Iamia sp. SCSIO 61187: one gene and its partner. Each later gene encodes a partner of the first gene's protein in a complex. Links are inferred from orthologs where the notes say so. Each region holds a gene or a part of one and is shown on either strand. Other genes may lie near its edges.

The links.
Region 2: the proteins of uvrB (region 1) and pcrA are in contact, whole or in part, in a crystal structure (PDB 7EGT), measured with the Thermus thermophilus proteins. The link is inferred for Iamia sp. SCSIO 61187 from one-to-one orthologs. Residues at the interface, in WP_096411307.1 of Thermus thermophilus: Glu23, Leu25, Arg26, Asp27, Gly28, Glu29, Arg30, Phe31, Arg55, Glu326, Asp327, Phe328, Glu379, Ser382, Gln383, His398, Gly400, Arg401; in WP_096412145.1 of Thermus thermophilus: His654, Arg656, Phe657, Gln666, Asp668, Glu669, Lys680, Arg681, Leu682, Ser683, Lys685, Tyr686, Ala687.

What each region holds. Positions count from the first base shown.
Region 1 is NZ_CP050948.1:2,801,559-2,810,864, reverse strand. What follows is about bases 1-2,994. They hold uvrB (excinuclease ABC subunit UvrB), read left to right. Parts: upstream 1-465; coding sequence 466-2,523; downstream 2,524-2,994. Other genes in these bases: HC251_RS13365 (glycosyltransferase family 39 protein), read left to right, coding at 2,699-2,994; coaE (dephospho-CoA kinase), read left to right, coding at 1-408. Also shown: more of HC251_RS13365, read left to right, coding at 2,995-4,402; HC251_RS13360 (hypothetical protein), read right to left, coding at 4,386-5,546; HC251_RS13355 (DUF2079 domain-containing protein), read right to left, coding at 5,592-6,986; excinuclease ABC subunit UvrA, read left to right, coding at 7,084-9,306. UniProt on the Escherichia coli protein: The UvrABC repair system catalyzes the recognition and processing of DNA lesions. A damage recognition complex composed of 2 UvrA and 2 UvrB subunits scans DNA for abnormalities.
Region 2 is NZ_CP050948.1:353,062-362,383, forward strand. Bases 3,180-6,189 are described here. They hold pcrA (DNA helicase PcrA), read left to right. Parts: upstream 3,180-3,536; coding sequence 3,537-5,843; downstream 5,844-6,189. Other genes in these bases: HC251_RS01695 (YbhN family protein), read right to left, coding at 3,180-3,513; HC251_RS01705 (alkaline phosphatase PhoX), read left to right, coding at 5,860-6,189. Outside these bases: guaA (glutamine-hydrolyzing GMP synthase), read left to right, coding at 1-1,576; HC251_RS01690 (hypothetical protein), read left to right, coding at 1,603-2,211; more of HC251_RS01695, read right to left, coding at 2,218-3,179; more of HC251_RS01705, read left to right, coding at 6,190-7,098; HC251_RS01710 (glycosyltransferase), read left to right, coding at 7,303-9,322. UniProt on the Escherichia coli protein: A helicase with DNA-dependent ATPase activity. Unwinds DNA duplexes with 3'-5' polarity. Translocates on single-stranded DNA with 3'-5' polarity. Initiates unwinding more efficiently from a nicked substrate than double-stranded DNA.

The DNA of each region.
Region 1 (9,306 bases):
CGGCAGGCCCTGGCCGACCTGGTGTTCAGCGACGACGAGGCCCTCCGCGACCTCAACGCCATCGTCCACCCGGCCGTCGGCGCCGAGATCGCCCGTCGGTTGGAGGCCGCCGCCGGCACCGATGCCGTGGTGATCCTCGACGTCCCGCTGCTCGTCGAGAGCGGACGCGACGACATGGCCGCCCTGGTCGTGGTGGACGTCGATCCCGAGGTCGCCGTCGAGCGGGTCGTGGCCCAGCGCGGGATGCGCGAGGACGATGTCCGGGCCCGGATGGCCCGGCAGGCATCCCGGGAGGACCGCCTGGCCCGGGCCACGATCGTGATCGACAACAGCGGCACCCGCGCCGACCTCGAGGCCCGCGTCGCCGCGGCGTGGGAGCAGATCCGGGCCCTGGCCCCCACCGGCTGACACCCCTCTGACCAGGGCCTCGGCTCCACTGTCACAGGGGGTCGGTAGGGTTCCCCCATGACCGACATCACCCCGGTCACCACATCGCTGGCCAGGCCCTTCGAGGTGGTGTCCGACTTCTCGCCGGCCGGCGACCAGCCCAAGGCCGTCGCCGGCCTGGCCGAGGGCATCCTCGGCGGGGAGCGGTTCCAGACGCTCCTCGGCATCACCGGCTCGGGCAAGTCCGCCACCATCGCCTGGACCATCGAGCAGGTCCAGCGGCCCACCCTCGTCCTGGCCCCGAACAAGTCGCTGGCGGCCCAGCTGGCCAACGAGTTCAAGGAGTTCTTCCCCCACAACGCGGTGGAGTACTTCGTCTCCTACTACGACTACTACCAGCCCGAGGCGTACATGGCCTCGAGCGACACCTACATCGAGAAGGACAGCTCGGTCAACGACGAGATCGAGCGCCTGCGGCACTCCACCACGGCGTCGCTGCTGACCCGGCGCGACGTGATCGTCGTGGCCTCGGTCAGCTGCATCTACGGCCTCGGGTCACCGGAGGAGTACAAGGAGAGCCTGCTCGTCCTGCGCAAGGGCGAGACGCTCGACCAGCGGCTGCTCCTGCGCCGGTTCGTCGACATGCAGTACGACCGCAACGACATGAACCTGACCCGCGGCAACTTCCGGGTCCGGGGCGACACCATCGAGATCCACCCCGCCTACGACGAGACCGCCCTGCGGATCGAGCTCTTCGGCGACGAGATCGAGGCCATGGCGACCTTCGACCCGGTGACGGGGGAGAAGATCCGCACCCACGACGACTTCGTCCTGCTGCCGGCCACCCACTACGTCGCCGGCGAGGAGCGCCTCCAGCGGGCCATCGTCCGCATCGAGCACGAGCTCCAGGAGCGGCTCAAGGAGTTCGAGGAGCAGGGCAAGCTGCTCGAGGCCCAGCGCCTGCGCATGCGCACCCAGTACGACCTCGAGATGATGGCCGAGGTCGGGTTCTGCAACGGGATCGAGAACTACTCGGCCCCCATCGAGGGGCGGGGGCCGGGGGAGACGCCGAACACCCTGCTCGACTACTTCCCGCGCGACTTCCTGATGGTTATCGACGAGAGCCACCAGACGGTGCCCCAGCTCCACGGTCAGCACGAGGGCGACCGCAGCCGCAAGGAGCAGCTCATCGAGCACGGGTTCCGGCTGCCGTCGGCGGCCGACAACCGGCCCCTGCGCTTCGACGAGTTCATGGACAAGGTCGGCCAGGTCGTCTTCCTGTCGGCCACGCCCGGCCCGTTCGAGCTGGAGAAGAGCACGCGCGTGGTCGAGCAGGTCGTCCGGCCCACCGGGCTGATCGACCCCGAGATCGTGGTCAAGCCGACCAAGGGCCAGATCGACGACCTGATGGTCCAGATCAACGACCGGGTCTCGCGAGGCGACCGCGTCCTGGTGACGACCCTCACCAAGAAGATGTCGGAGGACCTCACCGACTACCTGCTCGAGCTGGGCGTCCGGGTCCGGTACCTCCACAGCGAGGTCGACACCATCCAGCGCATCGAGATCCTGCGGGACCTCCGGCTGGGCGAGTTCGACGTGCTGGTCGGCATCAACCTCCTGCGGGAGGGCCTCGACCTGCCCGAGGTGTCGCTGGTGGCCATCCTCGACGCCGACAAGGAGGGGTTCCTCCGCAGCGAGACGTCGCTCATCCAGACCATCGGCCGGGCCGCCCGCAACGTCGAGGGCCAGGTGATCATGTACGCGGACACCGTCACGCCCTCGATGCAGAAGGCGATCAGCGAGACCAACCGTCGCCGGGGTCTCCAGCAGGCCTACAACATCGAGCACGGCATCGACCCGAAGACGATCCGCAAGGCCGTCACCGACATCTTGGCCCTGATCCGGCCGGCCGAGGACAAGGCGCCCATGCCCGGTGGCGGCAGCCGCAAGGAGCGGGCGGCCGACAAGAAGCGCCGCGAGGAGCTGGCCGGCCTGCCGGGCGAGGAGCTGGCCCGGCTCATCCACACCCTCGAGGAGGAGATGCACGAGGCCTCGTCCGACCTCCGCTTCGAGTACGCCGCCCGCCTCCGCGACGAGATCAAGGAGCTCAAGCGGGAGCTCCGCCAGGTGGGCTGACCCCCACCGAACTTTGGACGGAACGCCGCAGCATGATGCGGTTGCCGTCCAAGGTTGGGCGGCGTCCGGGTCGGAGGGTGCAGGCGGACGGCAACGGGGCACCAGCTGCCCGGGCAACGCCCCCGCCACCCGATGATCACCATGGAGGCAGGGTCCGTCGACCACCATGGCAGCGATGGACGCTCGGGTGGTCGGCCGCCTCGTCGTCGGCCTGCTCGCCGTGGTGTTCACCGTCAGTGGCCTGCGCCAGGCGTGGGCCGACTCGCCGACGGTGGACGAGGGCGTGGGTCTGGCCAGCGGCCTGTCGTACTGGGTCCACGGCGACCTGCGGATGAGCCCCGAGCACCCGGTGCTCCCGAAGCTCGTCTCCGCGGCCCCCGCTCTGGCCGCCGGGCCGATCGTGCCCAAGGGCACCGACTGGGACGACGGTGACTGGTTCGACCACACCGACGCCGTCCTCGCCGCCAACGACGCTGAGGGAGATCTGCGGCGAGTGGTGTTCCTGAGTCGCCTCGTGCCCCTGGCCCTCGCCCTCGTCGCCGGTCTGCTCGTGCACCACCTCGCCCGGCGGCTGGCGGGCGACGGCGCCGGCCTCGTCGCGGCCGGCGCCTGGCTCACGACGCCCGTCGTCCTGGGGCTCGGGGCGGTGCAGTCGATCGACATCGCCTTCACGGTGGCCACCCTGGCTGTGGTGGCCGCCCTCGTCCGCCACCACGATCGGCCCGACCTGAGGTCGGCCGCATTGGTCGGGGTGGTCCTCGCCGTGGCGCTGGTGACCCGTCACAGCGCGCTGGTGCTGGTGCCCGTCGCGCTCGTGGCCGTCGCGGTGTCGTGCCCGGGCGACCGGGCCGCACGCCTGCGTCACGTGGGGGTGGCAGGGCTGGTCGGCTGGGTCGGCCTGTGGCTCGTCTACCGCGGCTTCGACCCCGCCTCCCCCGGCGGCGCGCCGGGGGAGCGCTTCGACGCCCTGGTGGCCGCAGCCGGCGATCGGTCGGTGTTGGCCCGGCTGGCGCTGATCGTCCCGGCGCCTCAGGAGTGGCGGGTCGGGCTCGGTCACCTGACGGTGACGTCCGACCCCCGCCCGGCGTGGCTCCTCGGCCGGGCGTGGGAGGGATCGCGCTGGTGGTACTTCCCCGGTGCCCTCGTCGCGACCGTGCCCTTCCCGGTCCTCGGCCTGCTCGTGGCCGGCCCCCTGGGCTGGGTCGCCGGTCCTCGCGAGCAGCGCCGGCCCCTCGCGCTGGTGGCGCTCCCGGGGTTGGCGCTGTTCGCCTTCACGGCGCTGCAGCCGCTCAACCTCGGGTTGCGGCTGGCCATGCCGTCGCTGGCTCTGTGGCTGGTGGTCGCCGCCGCCGGTGCCGGTCACGCGGTCTGCGCGGCCCGCGCTCGATGGCCCGGCGCGGTCGTCCCGGGCCGCATCCTGTTGGCGCTCGTCGCCCTGGTGCAGGCCGGGGTGCTGCTCAGCGCCAGCAGCCACGCCCTGGCGTGGCGACCCCTCGCCTTCCGCCCCGGGTACCGCTGGGTCAGCGACTCCAACATCGACTTCGGTCAGGACCTCTGGCGGGTCCGGGACTGGGCCGAGGGCCGCGACGACCCGTGGGTCGCAGTGATCAGCCCCCGGGGGCTCGCGCCCGGGCCCGGCACGCGTCGCCTCGTCGGCGCCGACCTCGATGAGGTGACGGGGTGGCTGGCGGTGGGCGTCACCTCGTTGACCGTCGTGAACCGCGACGACCTCGCCTGGCTCCGGGCCTACTGCCCGGTGGGCACCCTGGGGGGCGGGAGCACGCTCGTCTACCGGTTGCGAGAGCCACCGTCGGCCGCACCGGGCCCGGAGCGACCGGTCGCCCCTTGCGAGGACGAGGAGTTCAGCGTCCGCCGCTGACGGCGACCGCCGGGAGCGAGACAGCGGCCGTATCGTCCGCGGTCGGCGCCGTGCCGGCAGTCGCCGACGCCTTGCCGCCCGGAGCCCGCCGGAGGCCGGGGACCGGCGGAGCGTCGGGGGTGGCCAGGGCGATCATGGCCAGGGCGGTGAGGGCGAGGCCTGTGCGGGTCCCCCCGAAGCTCGTCCCCAGCGGGTTGCTCCCTGCGACGAGGAGGAACGCCAGGTGGAGGACCACGGCTGCCCCGAGGGGGTGGCGGAGGCCACGCCGGGCGAGGGCGGTGATGCCCAGCACCAGAGCCAGGACCGTTCCGGCCAGCCCCCACAGCTCGCGGCCCTCGGACCAGATGTCGATCGCCGCTCCCAGCAGGCCGACGAAGGGCAGCCCGATGTCGCCGTTCAGCCCCTCGGCCCCGGGGACGAGGATGCGCAGGCCGACCATCCAGGCCCCACCGACCGCGGCCGGGACGACGGCCACGGCGATGTGGCGGGGCGTCCGGTGGGCGAGGGCCCACCCGGCCAGCACCAGCAACGTCGGCTCCTTGGCCAGCACGGCGGCGACGCCGATGCCGACGGCGAGAGTGGTGCGGCCCCGGGCCGCGAGGGCGACCGCCAGCAGGGCGAGGGCCACCCCGACGGCGTCGGAGGTGGTCACCCGCACGGCCATGAACGTGCCCGGCAGGACAGGGAAGAGGGCCGCGACCCACGGCGGGCCGCCCCAGGAGACGCTGAGCCTCCCGGTGGCCCAGGCGCCGGCGGCGACCGCCGTCAGCCCGAGCCCGAAGAGGGTCCACACCAGCCCCATGCCCGGCCCGGGGTGCACGGTGCCGGCGACCCACGAGAGCAGCGGCCGCTGGAGTCGGTAGCGGGGTCGGTCGAGGGAGTCCGACGGGGCGTCGACCGACCAGGCGTCGCGGGCCATGGCATAGGTCATCTGCCCGTCGAGGCCGAGGCTGTCGGGGAGCTCGACGTCGGGGAAGTCGTCGTGGATCAGCTCGGCGGCCGGTCCCCGCTCCCCTGGTTGGACGAGCCCGAGGGGGTGGCCGCCGAGGCGCTGGACGTCGCCCAGGACCAGCAGCGCCAACAGCATCGTGCCGACGAGAGCGTGCACCGCGACCGAGCGGGTCTCGACAGCGGGGACGGTCACCATCGGAGGATCGGCGGGGGGGCCCCGAGGTTGAGCGGGACGGCTCTACCCGTCGTCTCGCCTGAGCGCGACGAGGTCGTGCGGGTGGGCGGTGGGACCGGCCGGTTCCCACCCGAGATCGGTGACCTCGTCCACACGCTCGGGTCCGACGATGATGACATCGACGTCCGCCAGCGCCGACGTGGGGTCGCCTGCGTCGAGTGCGGCGGAGATGTCGATGGCGGTCGTGCGGCGAGACACAGCAGGGAGGAGCCTCACCTCCACGGCCACGCCGTCGTCCGGTTCCACCTGGGCCAGGGCGGCGTCGAGGCCGGGGACGGCACGGGGCCGGGAGATGTCGGTCAGGCGGAGCTCGGGCGGGTGGCCAGGGGCGAAGGGGCTGCCGACGAGGAGCGCCGCCACGACACCGGTGACGAGGAGCGCCGGATGCTCGAGTCGACGTCGTGGGCCGGCCAAGGCGGCGACGGCCCCGCCGACGGTGAAGGGGACGAGCGCGGCGGCGTGGTGGAACCACGTGACCGACGTCGCCGCCGCGCTCGACAGCAGGAGCGGGAGCCCGGCGATGGCCACCGCTGCCGCCCATCGGGGCCTGGCGAGGACGAGGAAGCCGACGGGCAGGAGCCAGATGATGGCCGTCTCGAGCACCGAGGGGGCGACCACAGCAGGTATCGCGCGCCAGGGGTGGGCGAGGGCGTCCAGCGGGCTCTCGCCCAGGTGACCCCAGTAGCGGGCGAAGGTCTGCTCGCTGTGGAGAAGGGCCGGGACCGCCACCCCCACCGTCATGCTGAGCCCGGCCACCGCGACCAGCCGTCGGCGGGTCCGACCACGGGCCAGGACGGCGACGCCCAGGAGCATCACGCAGGCGTCGGCTCGCACCAGCGCCAGCAGGATCCCCGCCACCGTGGCGGCCCGGGTGTCGTCACGCCGGGCGGCGGCAAGGGCTGCGGCGGTGATGGGCACCGTCATCACCACGGGGTGGAAGTCGAACGTCGCCGCCGCCCAGAGGGGGGCGCTGCCGACGGTCGCCAGCGTCGCCCAGCCCTGGCTCCCGCCGATCTGGCGGGCGAGGGCTCGGAGGGCGGGGACGGAGCATCCCAGGGCCATGGCCTGGGCTGCGATCAGCCAGACCGGGGTGGCCGCGATCCGGTAGAGGGGGGCGAACGCCACCACGACGACGCTGACATGGTCGCCGAAGAGGTTCTCCCGGAGGACGGTGAGCTCCGGCGCCCGTCCCTGGGACAGCAGCCAGGCCGCCTGGTCGAACAAGGCCAGGTCGAGGACGGCCCAGCGGTTGACGTACCGGAGGTAGCCGGGGACGAAGAACGCGATCGCCATGGCGGCCCCGATGGCCATCCCGACCTGGTCATGGCGCCAGCGCTCGGGGCGCGCCACGACGGCCGTGTCCGGTTCGGCGTCGCAGAGGGGCGGGGCCGCCGTCATGGGGCATCATCGGCGCCATCGTCGCGACACTGAGGTGCCCGACCTCGCCCACGTACAGACGTTCGCCAGGTTGGCGCGCCCGGTAGAGTGGTCCTTCGTGTCGGACACCCTCGTCATCCGCGGCGCTCGCGAGCACAACCTCCGGGGTGTCGACCTCGACCTTCCCCGCGACAAGCTGATCGTCTTCACCGGGCTGTCGGGCTCGGGGAAGTCGTCGTTGGCGTTCGACACGATCTACGCCGAGGGCCAGCGTCGCTACGTCGAGTCGCTGTCGTCCTACGCCCGGCAGTTCCTGGGCCAGATGGACAAGCCCGACGTGGACTTCATCGAGGGTCTGTCGCCGGCGATCTCGATCGACCAGAAGTCGGCGTCGCGAAACCCCCGGTCGACGGTCGGGACCATCACCGAGATCCTCAAGTACCTCGGCCTCCTGTTCACCAACATCGGCCAGCCCCACTGCCCGACGCACGGTGCCGCCATCACCCGGCAGACGCCGCAGCAGATCGTCGACCGCATCCTCGAGCTGCCCGAGGGGACGCGGTTCCAGGTGCTGGCCCCCGTCGTGCGGCGTCGCAAGGGCAACTACGAGACCATGCTGGCCGACCTGGCCAAGCAGGGCTTCTCCCGGGCCCGCATCGACGGCGAGGTCGTCGAGCTGGGGGAGAAGATCGACCTGGCCCGGTACGAGAACCACACGATCGAGATCGTCATCGACCGTCTGGTGAAGCGGGACGGCATCGAGCGGCGCCTCACCGAGTCGCTGGAGACCGCCCTGCGGCTGGCCGAGGGCGTGGCCGAGGTCCAGATCGTCCCCCGCGAGGGTGAGGACGAGCCCGAGTCGATGACCTTCAGCCAGCACCTGGCCTGCCCGGTCGACGGTGAGAGCTTCGAGGAGCTCACGACCCGGAGCTTCTCGTTCAACACGCCCTACGGCGCCTGCCCCCGCTGCGACGGCTTGGGCACCCGCTTCGAGGTCGACCCCGAGCTGATCGTCCCCGACCCCGACCTCAGCATCTCCGAGGGCGCCATCCACCCGTGGTCGAGCGGCCACGCCACCTGGTTCCACCGCATCCTGGAGGCCGTCGGCGAGGAGAAGGGCATCCCCCTCGACGTCCCGTGGTCGAAGCTGAAGGCGGCCCAGCAGCGCACGCTCCTCGACGGCAAGGGCATCGGGCGCGTCGAGGTCCGCTACAAGAACCGCTACGGCCGGGTGCGGACCTACAAGGCGGCCTACGAGGGTGTGATCCCGTGGTTGCAGCGGCGTCACGCCGACACCGACAGCGACACCCAGCGGGAGCAGTTCGAGGGGTACATGCGCGAGGTGCCGTGCCCCGAGTGCGACGGCGCCCGCTTCAACCCCTTCACCGTCAACGTCACCGTCGCCGGCCGGAACATCGCCGAGCTGTCGATGCTCTCCATCCGCGAGCTGGCCACGGTCGTCGATGAGATTGAGCTCACCGAGCGCGAGATCCTCATCTCCGAGGCCGTCCTCAAGGAGGTCAAGGCCCGGCTCGGGTTCCTGCTCGACGTAGGCCTCGACTACCTGTCGCTGGGCCGGGGCACGGCCACCCTCTCGGGCGGCGAGGCCCAGCGCATCCGGCTGGCCAGCCAGATCGGATCGGGCCTGGTCGGCGTGCTGTACGTGCTCGACGAGCCGTCGATCGGCCTCCACCAGCGCGACAACCGACGCCTGATCGAGACCCTCCTGCGGTTGCGCCAGCTGGGCAACACCGTGATCGTCGTCGAGCACGACGAGGACACGATCGCCGTGGCCGACCACGTGGTCGACGTCGGTCCCGGGGCGGGGGAGCACGGCGGGTCGATCGTCCACTCCGGCACCTACAAGCAGCTGCTGAAGAACAAGCGATCCGTCACCGGCCAGTACCTCACCGGGGCGCGCTCGATCCCGATCCCCGAGCAGCGACGGGCCCCCAGCGGCGACTGGCTCAAGATCAAGGGCGCCCGCGAGCACAACCTCGACGGCGTCGACGTCGACATCCCGCTCGGGCTCTTCGTCACCGTCACCGGCGTGTCCGGGTCGGGCAAGTCGACCCTCGTCAACGACATCCTGCTGCGGTCGTTGATGCAGAAGATCTACCGGGCCAAGACCCCGCCGGGTCGGCACCGCCGGATCGACGGCATCGAGCTGCTCGACAAGGTCATCAGCATCGACCAGTCACCGATCGGCCGCACTCCCCGGTCGAACCCGGCGACCTACACCGGCGTGTGGGACGCGATCCGCAAGCTGTTCGCCCAGACCCAGGAGGCCAAGGTCCGGGGCTACCTGCCCGGCCGGTTCTCGTTCAACGTCAAAGGTGGG
Region 2 (9,322 bases), 2.5 Mb from region 1 along the record:
GGCCCCCTCGGACGAGAACGCGATCCCCGAACAGCTCGACGAGCGCCCGATCCTGGTCGTCGACTTCGGTGCCCAGTACGCCCAGCTGATCGCCCGGCGGGTGCGTGAGGCCCACGTCTACAGCGAGATCGTCCCCGCCTCGCTCAGCCCCGAGCAGATCGCCGAGCGGGCGCCCGCCGGCCTGATCTTCAGCGGCGGGCCGGCGTCGGTCCACGTCGAGGGGGCACCGACCATCGACCCCGGCGTCTACGACCTCGGCATCCCGATCCTCGGCATCTGCTACGGCGCCCAGCTCGTCGCCCAGCAGCTCGGCGGCACCGTCGAGGCCACCGGGCGCTCCGAGTACGGGCGCACGCCGCTCGACGTCACCCACCCCGACGCCGTCGTCTTCGGCGGCGGCCAGCCCGACCACCAGCAGGTCTGGATGAGCCACCGCGACTCCATCCAGGTCGCCCCCGAGGGCTTCACCGTCACCGCCTCCAGCCCCGACGCCCCCGTCGCAGCCATGGAGGACGTCGCCCGCCGCATCCACGCCGTCCAGTTCCACCCCGAGGTGGTCCACACCCCGCACGGCCAGCAGATGCTGGAGCGCTGGATCTACGAGGTCTGCGGCAGCCCCGCCGACTGGACCATGACCTCCGTCATCGACGCCGGCGTCGAGGTCGTCCGCCAGCAGGTCGGCGACGCCCGGGTCATCTGCGCCCTCTCCGGCGGGGTCGACTCCGCCGTCGCCGCCGCCCTCGTGCACCGGGCCATCGGCCCCCAGCTGACGTGCGTGTTCGTCGACCACGGCCTGATGCGGGAGGGCGAGGGCGAGCAGGTCGTCGAGACGTTCCGTCGCCACCAGGGCATCGAGCTGATCCACGTCCAGGCCCAGGACCGGTTCTTCGCCAGGCTCGAGGGCGTCACCGACCCCGAGGACAAGCGCAAGGCCATCGGCGAGGAGTTCATCCGGGTCTTCGAGGAGGCCTCGGGCGGCATCGAGGACGCCCGCTTCCTCGTCCAGGGGACGCTGTACCCCGACGTCATCGAGTCCGGCGGCGGCGACGGCGCCTCGACGATCAAGAGCCACCACAACGTGGGCGGCCTGCCCGAGGACATGCAGTTCGAGCTGGTCGAGCCGCTCCGCAGCCTGTTCAAGGACGAGGTCCGGACGCTCGGCACCGAGCTGGGCCTGCCCGACGAGATCGTCTGGCGGCAGCCGTTCCCCGGCCCCGGCCTCGGCGTGCGCATCATCGGCGAGGTCACGCCGGCGCGGGTGGCCCTCCTCCAGCGGGCCGACACCATCGTCCGCGAGGAGATCCGGGCCGCCGGCCTCGAGCGTGACATCTGGCAGGCGTTCGCCGTTCTCCCCGACATCCGCAGCGTCGGCGTCATGGGCGACGAGCGCACCTACGGGCACCCGATCATCATCCGGGCCGTCACGAGCGAGGACGCCATGACCGCCGACTGGGCCCGCCTCCCGCACGACCTGCTCGAGCGCATGTCCAGCCGCATCATCAACGAGGTCGACGGCGTCAACCGCGTCGCCTACGACATCACGTCCAAGCCGCCGGGCACCATCGAGTGGGAATGACCCGCTGGAGCTGCCCCGGAGCCCCGATGTCCGTCGCCCGTCGCCCGTCCCGTCTGATCGCCGCCGCCCTGGTCACCGTCCTGGTGGCCTGTGGCGGCGATGGCGGCGGTGACGACGCCGAGACCACCGACAGCACGACGCCCGACGAGCTGAGCCCGGTGCCCGACCCGCTCGAGTCCCTGGGCGAGCCGCCGCCCGGTCAGGGCGTGGCCGTCATCGGGATCGAGGAGCTGTCGTTCACGGTCACGGCCTGCACCGAGGGCCCCCGGCCCGAGGACACGCCCCAGGCCACGCTCGACTACCTGGTCGAGGGGACCGGCGAGTCGAGCGACGGGCCCTTCACGGTCGAGGTGAGCCGCTACCGGTCCGACTCCGGGGTGGGCGACCCCGTCTTCACCGAGACGGCCCGCATCACCTTCGGGGTCGACGACGACGCCCGGGGCGCCGAGGCCAAGCGCACCTCTGTCGGAGCCGACGACGGCTGGCTGGACCTGGCCGACCCCGAGGCCACGACCCCCCTCATCGAGCGGCGGGGCGACTCCTTCGACGTGCGGGGGACCTTCGGCCCCGAGGGGGCCACGGCCAGCGACGACGGCCTCGAGGAGGGCCGGCTCCGGGCCCGCTGCCCGGCCTGAGGTGCGTCAGGCCGACCGGCTCTCGCGCTCGTCGGGTTCGTCCACGTCCCACACCCGGACGTCGGCCATGTCGGCCGCGTCCACGGCCAGGTCCCGGATCGGGTGGCGGCTCCGGATCTTGCGCAGCGAGGTGGGCCCCAGGCGGAGGGTCGCGTAGCTGATGGCGCCGAGGGGGATCGGCAGCCAGAACTGGGCGATCCGGTAGGTCAGGACCGACACGGTGGCCTCGCTCTGGACCAGCCCGAAGCCGACGAGGGTGGCGATGAGGGTGTACTCGATGACCCCCAGCCCCCCGGGGGTGATGGGGATGACGGCGAGGATGTTGGCGATGCAGAAGGCGACGATGACGTCGACCGGGTTGAGGGTGGGGCCGAAGGCGCGGATGAACACCCACAGGGCGGCGGCGTCGAGCAGCCAGTTGATGGCCGCCCACGCCAGCCCCCGGCGCAGCAGGGTGGGGTTGTCGAGCAGCTCGGCCAGGCGCGCCACCAGGCTGCGGACGAAGCGCTCGGCGGTGTCGGGCTCGAGGAACGGCAGCCGGCCGGCCACCGCCCGCACGACCCGCACCGCGGTGTCACGCCCCTTGAGCATCAGGGCGACACCGGCGGCCACCGCCCCGAGCAGGAGCATCCCGACGATGGCGGCGGTGCCGTAGACGGGGTTGAACCCGTCGAGCGGGATCGAGATGAGCAGGGCGACCCACAGCAGGAGGTTGAGGACGATGGCCGACCCCAGGCCGACGGTGGCCATGGTGAACCCGGCCGACGCCCCGTCGACGCCCGCCTGGGTGAGCAGCCGGTAGCCGAGGGTGCCGCCGGCGGCCGACCCGCCGGGCACCAGGTTGGTGACGGCCTTGGTCGACAGCTGGATGCGCAGCACCGAGATCAGGCCCAGCCGGGGCCGGGGCGGCAGCGTCACCCGGGTCAGCTGGGCGTAGGCGACCAGGGCGGCCACCTCGAGGCCGAGGGCGAGGAGCAGGAAGAAGGGGTTGACGGCGCTGAGCCGGTCGACGGCCTCGCCCACGTCGCCCAGCGTCGGGAGCACGAAGTAGTTGAAGACGAGGAAGAAGAGGATGATCAGCGGCGTCCGCTTGAGCGTCTTGGTCGTCGTGACCTTGAGCATCTCGGCGGTGACGTTGGTGCCGAGCAGGCCCTCGGTCTCGGTCTCGGCGTCGGGGCGCGGCTCGTCGTCGCTGCCGTCGGCAGCGCGCGGGGGCAGGTCCGAGGGCGGGGTCGCGCCGATGGCGGCAGTCTCCCAGGAACGCCGGCCCGACTGCGACCTCTTGCGGGGGAGTCCTGTCACAGGGCCTCGGTAGGGTGGCCGCGATGCCCTCGGGGACCCGTGACGACGACGAGATGGAGCTGCTGCGGGGGCTCAACCCGGCGCAGGCCGACGCCGTCACCCACGTCGAGGGTCCCCTCCTCGTGCTGGCCGGCGCCGGCTCGGGCAAGACCCGGGTCCTGACCCACCGCATCGCCCACCTGATCCGCGACGAAGGCGTGTCCCCGTTCGCCATCTTGGCCATCACCTTCACCAACAAGGCGGCCGACGAGATGAAGCACCGAGTGGAGGGGCTCGTCGGCCCCGTCGCCCAGAAGATGTGGGTGTCCACGTTCCACTCGGCGTGCGTGCGCATCCTCCGGCGCGAGGCCCCCCGCCTGGGGTACCCGTCGAGCTTCACCATCTACGACATGGCCGACGCCCAGCGGCTGATGGGCTACGTCATCCGGGACCTGGACATGGACCCCAAGCGGTTCTCGGCCCGGTCGGTCTACGCCCAGATCTCGGCGGCCAAGAACAAGGGCCTCGACGTCGAGACCTACGCGGACCAGGCGTCGAACCCGTTCGAGCGGCGCTTCGCCGAGGCCTACCGCGACTACCAGGGCCGGCTGCGCAAGGCCGGCGCCATGGACTTCGACGACCTCCTCGGCGTCACCGTGGAGGTGCTCAAGGCGTTCCCCGACGCCCTCGCCCACTACCAGCAGCGCTTCCAGCACATCCTCGTCGACGAGTACCAGGACACGAACCCGGTCCAGAACGAGCTGATCCTCCTCCTGGCCTCCGACCACCGCAACGTCATGGTGGTCGGGGACGGGGATCAGTCGATCTACGCCTTCCGCGGCGCCGACATCTCGAACATCCTCGACTTCGAGAAGGCGTTCCCCGAGGTCACGACGGTGCTGCTGGAGCAGAACTACCGGTCGACCCAGACGGTGCTCGACGCCGCCAACGCCGTCATCGCCAACAACGTCGGCCGCAAGCCCAAGGAGCTCTGGACCGATCAGGGCAAGGGCGACCTGATCTCCCGCTACCACGCCGACGACGAGGCCGACGAGGCCCAGTGGGTCACGGGGCGGATGTCGGCCCTGCACGACCAGGGCTACCGCTGGGGTGACATCGCCGTCTTCTACCGGACCAACGCCCAGAGCCGCGTGCTCGAGGAGGCCCTGGCCCGCGGGTCCATCCCCTACAAGGTCCTGGGCGGCACCCGGTTCTACGACCGGCGCGAGATCAAGGACGCCGTGGCCTACCTGAAGGCCGTCGCCAACCCGGCCGACGAGGTGTCGGTCAAGCGGGTCGTGAACACGCCCAAGCGGGGCGTGGGCGACGCCTCCGTCGCCCGGCTCGACGCCTGGGCCGCCAGCCAGGGGGTGACCTTCCTCGACGCCATGCGCCGGGCCGACGAGGCGGGCATCGGCGGCCGGGCCGTGAACGGCATCGTCAGCTTCCTGGCCGTCATCGACGAGGCCGCCGACGTCCGCGACGAGGGTCCGGCCCGGATGCTCGAGGTCCTCCTCGACAAGAGCGGCTACGTCGCCGAGCTCCGGGCCGAGCACTCCATCGAGGCCGAGGGGCGGATCGAGAACCTGGCCGAGCTGGTCGGCGCCGCCCAGGAGGTCGAGGACGTCGACGCCTTCCTCGAGTCGATCAGCCTGGTGTCCGACACCGACGCCCTCGACCCCGACGAGTCCCAGGTCGTGCTGATGACGCTGCACTCGGCCAAGGGCCTGGAGTTCCCGATCGTGTTCGTGATCGGGATGGAGGACGGCGTCTTCCCCCACATCCGGGCCCTGACCGAGCCGGCCGAGCTGGAGGAGGAGCGCCGCCTCGCCTACGTCGGCATCACCCGGGCGCGCGAGCTGCTCCACCTCAGCCACGCCTGGGCCCGCACCATGTTCGGGGCCACCCAGTACAACCCGCCCAGCCGCTTCCTGGAGGAGATCCCCAGCGAGCTGGTCACCGAGATCCAGGGCCGGCGGCGCTCGTCGCGGGGCGGCGGGAGCTGGGGCGGGCGGCGCAGCGAGGGGGAGGGGTACGGGTCGAGCTCCTGGGGCGGGCGGGGCCGGCCCGAGCGCGACGGGCGCGACGGGATGAGCCCGGCCCGGGCCCGGCGCGAGGCGGCCCGGCAGATGCAGGTCGACGCCGCCATCGAGGCCGGCCAGAGCGCGGCCCCGTCGCCGGCGGCCACCCACGGCATCCGCATCGGCGACGACGTCCGGCACGCCAAGTGGGGCGAGGGCGTCGTCCTCGACCTGCAGGGCCACGGCGACAAGACCGAGATCACGGTCCGCTTCCCCAGCGAGGGCGAGAAGGTCCTCCTGCTGGCGTGGGCGCCCATCACCAAGGCCTGACGGGTACCTTGCCCCGGTGCACACTGGGGAACAGGGACTGGATCGACGGCGCGTCCTGCGCCTGATGGGCCTCGGGCTGGTGTCGACCGCCGTGGCGCCGTGGGTGGCCGGCTGCAGCGACGACGGGGAGAGCAGCACCACCACCACCACCACGACGGCCGGCGGCGGGGGCGCGTCCACCACCACGACCACCGCGCCGCCCGGTCCGGTCCGGCTCGGGCCCCTCGGCGAGCCCGACGCCAACGGCGTGCGGCTGCCGGAGGGCTTCACCTCCCGGGTCCTGGCCACCAGCGGCGAGGAGGTGGCCGGCACCGGCTACACCTGGCACGGCAGCCCCGACGGCGGCGCCTGCTTCGCCCAGGACGACGGCGGCTGGATCTACACGTCCAACTGCGAGGAGGGCCTCGGCACCGGCGGGGCGTCCATGCTGCGCTTCGACGCCGACGGGGAGGTCGTGGGCGCGGCCCGCATCTGCGAGGGCACGGCCGTGAACTGCGCCGGCGGGGCCACGCCGTGGGGCACCTGGCTCACCTGCGAGGAGATCCCCGACGGGCAGGTCTGGGAGTGCGACCCCACCGGCGCGGAGCCGGCCGTGGTGAAGCCGGCGCTGGGCCGGTTCAAGCACGAGGCGGTGGCCGTCGACCCGGTCGCCGAGGTCCTGTACCTGAGCGAGGACGAGCCCGACGGCGCCCTCTACCGCTTCACGCCCGCAGCCTGGCCGAGCCTCGACGAGGGGACGCTGGCCGTGCTCGCCGGACCGGAGGGCGACCGCCGCTGGGCCGACCTGCCCGACCCGTCCGGCGGTGCCGCCAACCCCACCCGCAACCAGGTGGCCGACGTGGTGCGGTTCAACGGCGGCGAGGGCCTCGCCCACTTCGAGGGCACGACCTACCTGGCGACCAAGGGCGACAACCGCATCTGGGCCCTCGACGGCGACGACGTCGAGGTCGTGTACGACGGGGCCACGACCGACGCCGTCGGCGAGACCGGGCCGCTGCTGGCGGGGGTCGACAACATCACCGTCGACGCCGCCGGCGACCGGTACGTGGCCGAGGACGGCGACACCATGGACATCGTGCGCCTCGCCCCCGACGGGATCGTGGAGCAGGTGTGCCAGATCGTGGGCACCGAGGGCTCCGAGGTCACCGGGCCGGCGTTCTCGCCCGACGGCACCCGGCTCTACTTCAGCTCCCAGCGGGACCCGGGCCGGACCTACGAGGTCAGCGGCCCCTTCCCCCACGCCGCCGCCGGCTGACACCGGGCGCGACGCCGGGGCACGACCGCCCTCGTCCGCCGCCCGAGCGCGAGGAGGGGCGGTGGCGGGGGCGGGCACCTGCTTGGACTCGTCCGCGCGCAGGTGGCAGCCTACGAACCGTGCCCGCTCGGCCGCGGGCGGCGCCCTGGACGCCCACGGGCGTCCCGTCGACCCGATCGGAACGCGCCGACCCGTGACCCCGTCATGACCGACGCCGTGGCGTCCCGCCCGGTCGTCGTGGCCCTCGTTCCGGCCAAGGACCGCGCCGACGACATCGGCGCGACGGTCCAGGCACTGCGGGGCCTGGCCGAGGTCGATCGGGTCCTGGTCGTCGACGACGGCTCGGTCGACGACACCACCGGCGCGGCGCGCCGGGCCGGGGCCGAGGTCCTGCGGCTGCCGACCAACCGGGGCAAGGGCGGCGCCGTGCTGGCCGGCGTGGCGGCCACGCCGGACACCGACGTCTACCTGCTGATCGACGCCGACCTGGCCGAGACGGCCTCGGCCGCGCACCTCCTGCTGGAACCGGTGCTCGACGATGAGGCCGACCTGTCGATCGGCGTCTTCCCGCCGGCGGAGGGGCGGGGCGGGGCCGGGCGGGTCAAGGCGATGGCCGCCGCCATCATCCGCCGGACGACCGGTCACGACATCCGGGAACCCCTCTCGGGTCAGCGGGCCGTCCGCCGCGAGCTCCTCGCCGACCTGCCGCACGCCGAGCGCTTCGGCCTCGAGACCGCCATGACCATCGATGCCCTGCGCGGCGGGGCCCGGGTCGTCGAGGTCGAGGTGCCGATGGACCACCGCCACACCGGCGGCTCGTGGGCGGGCGTCGTGCACCGGGCCCGCCAGGGCGCGGACATCGTCCGAGCGTCGTGGCCCCGCCTGGTCGGGCCCCGGGGGCGCGTCGTCGTCGCCGCCGTCGCCCTCGTGCTCGCCGTCCTCGTCACCTTCCTCACGGCCCGGGCCACCGAGGTCGTCAGCGAGCCGGCCGGGTCCGAGGCCCGATCGGTGGTCGTCTTCGGGATCCCCCGCCTGGCGCTGTCCGACATCGGCAGCGGCCACGCCCCCAACCTCGACCGCCTGGTCGCCGAGGGCGCCATGGCGTCGATGACGGTGCGGACGCTGGGCGGCACCCCCTCCTCGCTGGAGGCCTACTCCACCCTGTCGGCCGGGGCGCGGGTGCTCGACCTCGCCGCCGCCGCCGAGGCCCTCCCCAGCAACGCCCGCCTCGAGGGCTCCACCGCCGCCGAGGTGGCGGAGCGGCGGTCGGGGATGCCGGTCGAGGGCGACATCGTCGTCCCCGCGGGGGCGGCGGCCCGGCGGCTCTCCGGCGCCGACGTGCCCAGCCGGCCGGGAGCCCTGGCCGACGCCCTGCACGACGCCGGCCTCACCGCCGCGGTCGTCGGCAACGGCGACACGCGGAACGACGCCGGGGAGGTGCTGCCCAGCCGGCCCGCGGCGGTGGCGGTGATGGACCCCGCCGGCAGCGTCGACGGCGGGACCGTCACCAGCTCGCTGCTGCAGGACGACCCGGAGGCACCGTTCGGGATGGGCATCGACCCCGACGCCTTCCTCGCCTCGGCCGACGCAGCCATGGCCGACGCCGACCTCACCGTCCTCGACCCCGGGGAGATGGACCGGGTCAGCGCCTACGCCCCCCTCGTCGGCGTCGACCAGTACGAGCGGCTGCGGCTCGAAGCCCTCGAGCGCACCGACGCCCTGCTGGGCGAGGTCGTCGCCGCGCTGCCCGACGACGCCCTGCTGCTGGTGCTCGGGGTGACCCCTCCGACCCGCCGGTGGGAGCTCACGCCCGCCGTCGCCTACGGGGCCGGCGCCCAGCCCGGGCGCCTGCACTCGCAGTCGACCAACCGCGACTCGCTGGTGACGCTCACCGACGTGTCGACCACCGTGCTCGACGCCCTCGGCGTCGACCGCCCCGACGGGATGATCGGGCGGCCCCTCCGCTACCAGGACGGGTCGGCCGACCTCGACGCCCTCGAGCAGGTCAACGACGTGGCCGCCGGGCGGGAGCGCATCTACTACCCCATGGCCCAGACGTTCATCATCGTCCAGGCCCTGGCGTACCTGATCGCCGTCTTCGCCCTCACGACGACCGACGCGCCGCGACGCATGACGTCGTCGCTCCGCGTCATCGTGCTGACCTTCGCGGCGTGGCCGCTGGCGACGTTCCTCGTCCGCATCGTGCCCGTCGCCATGACGTGGG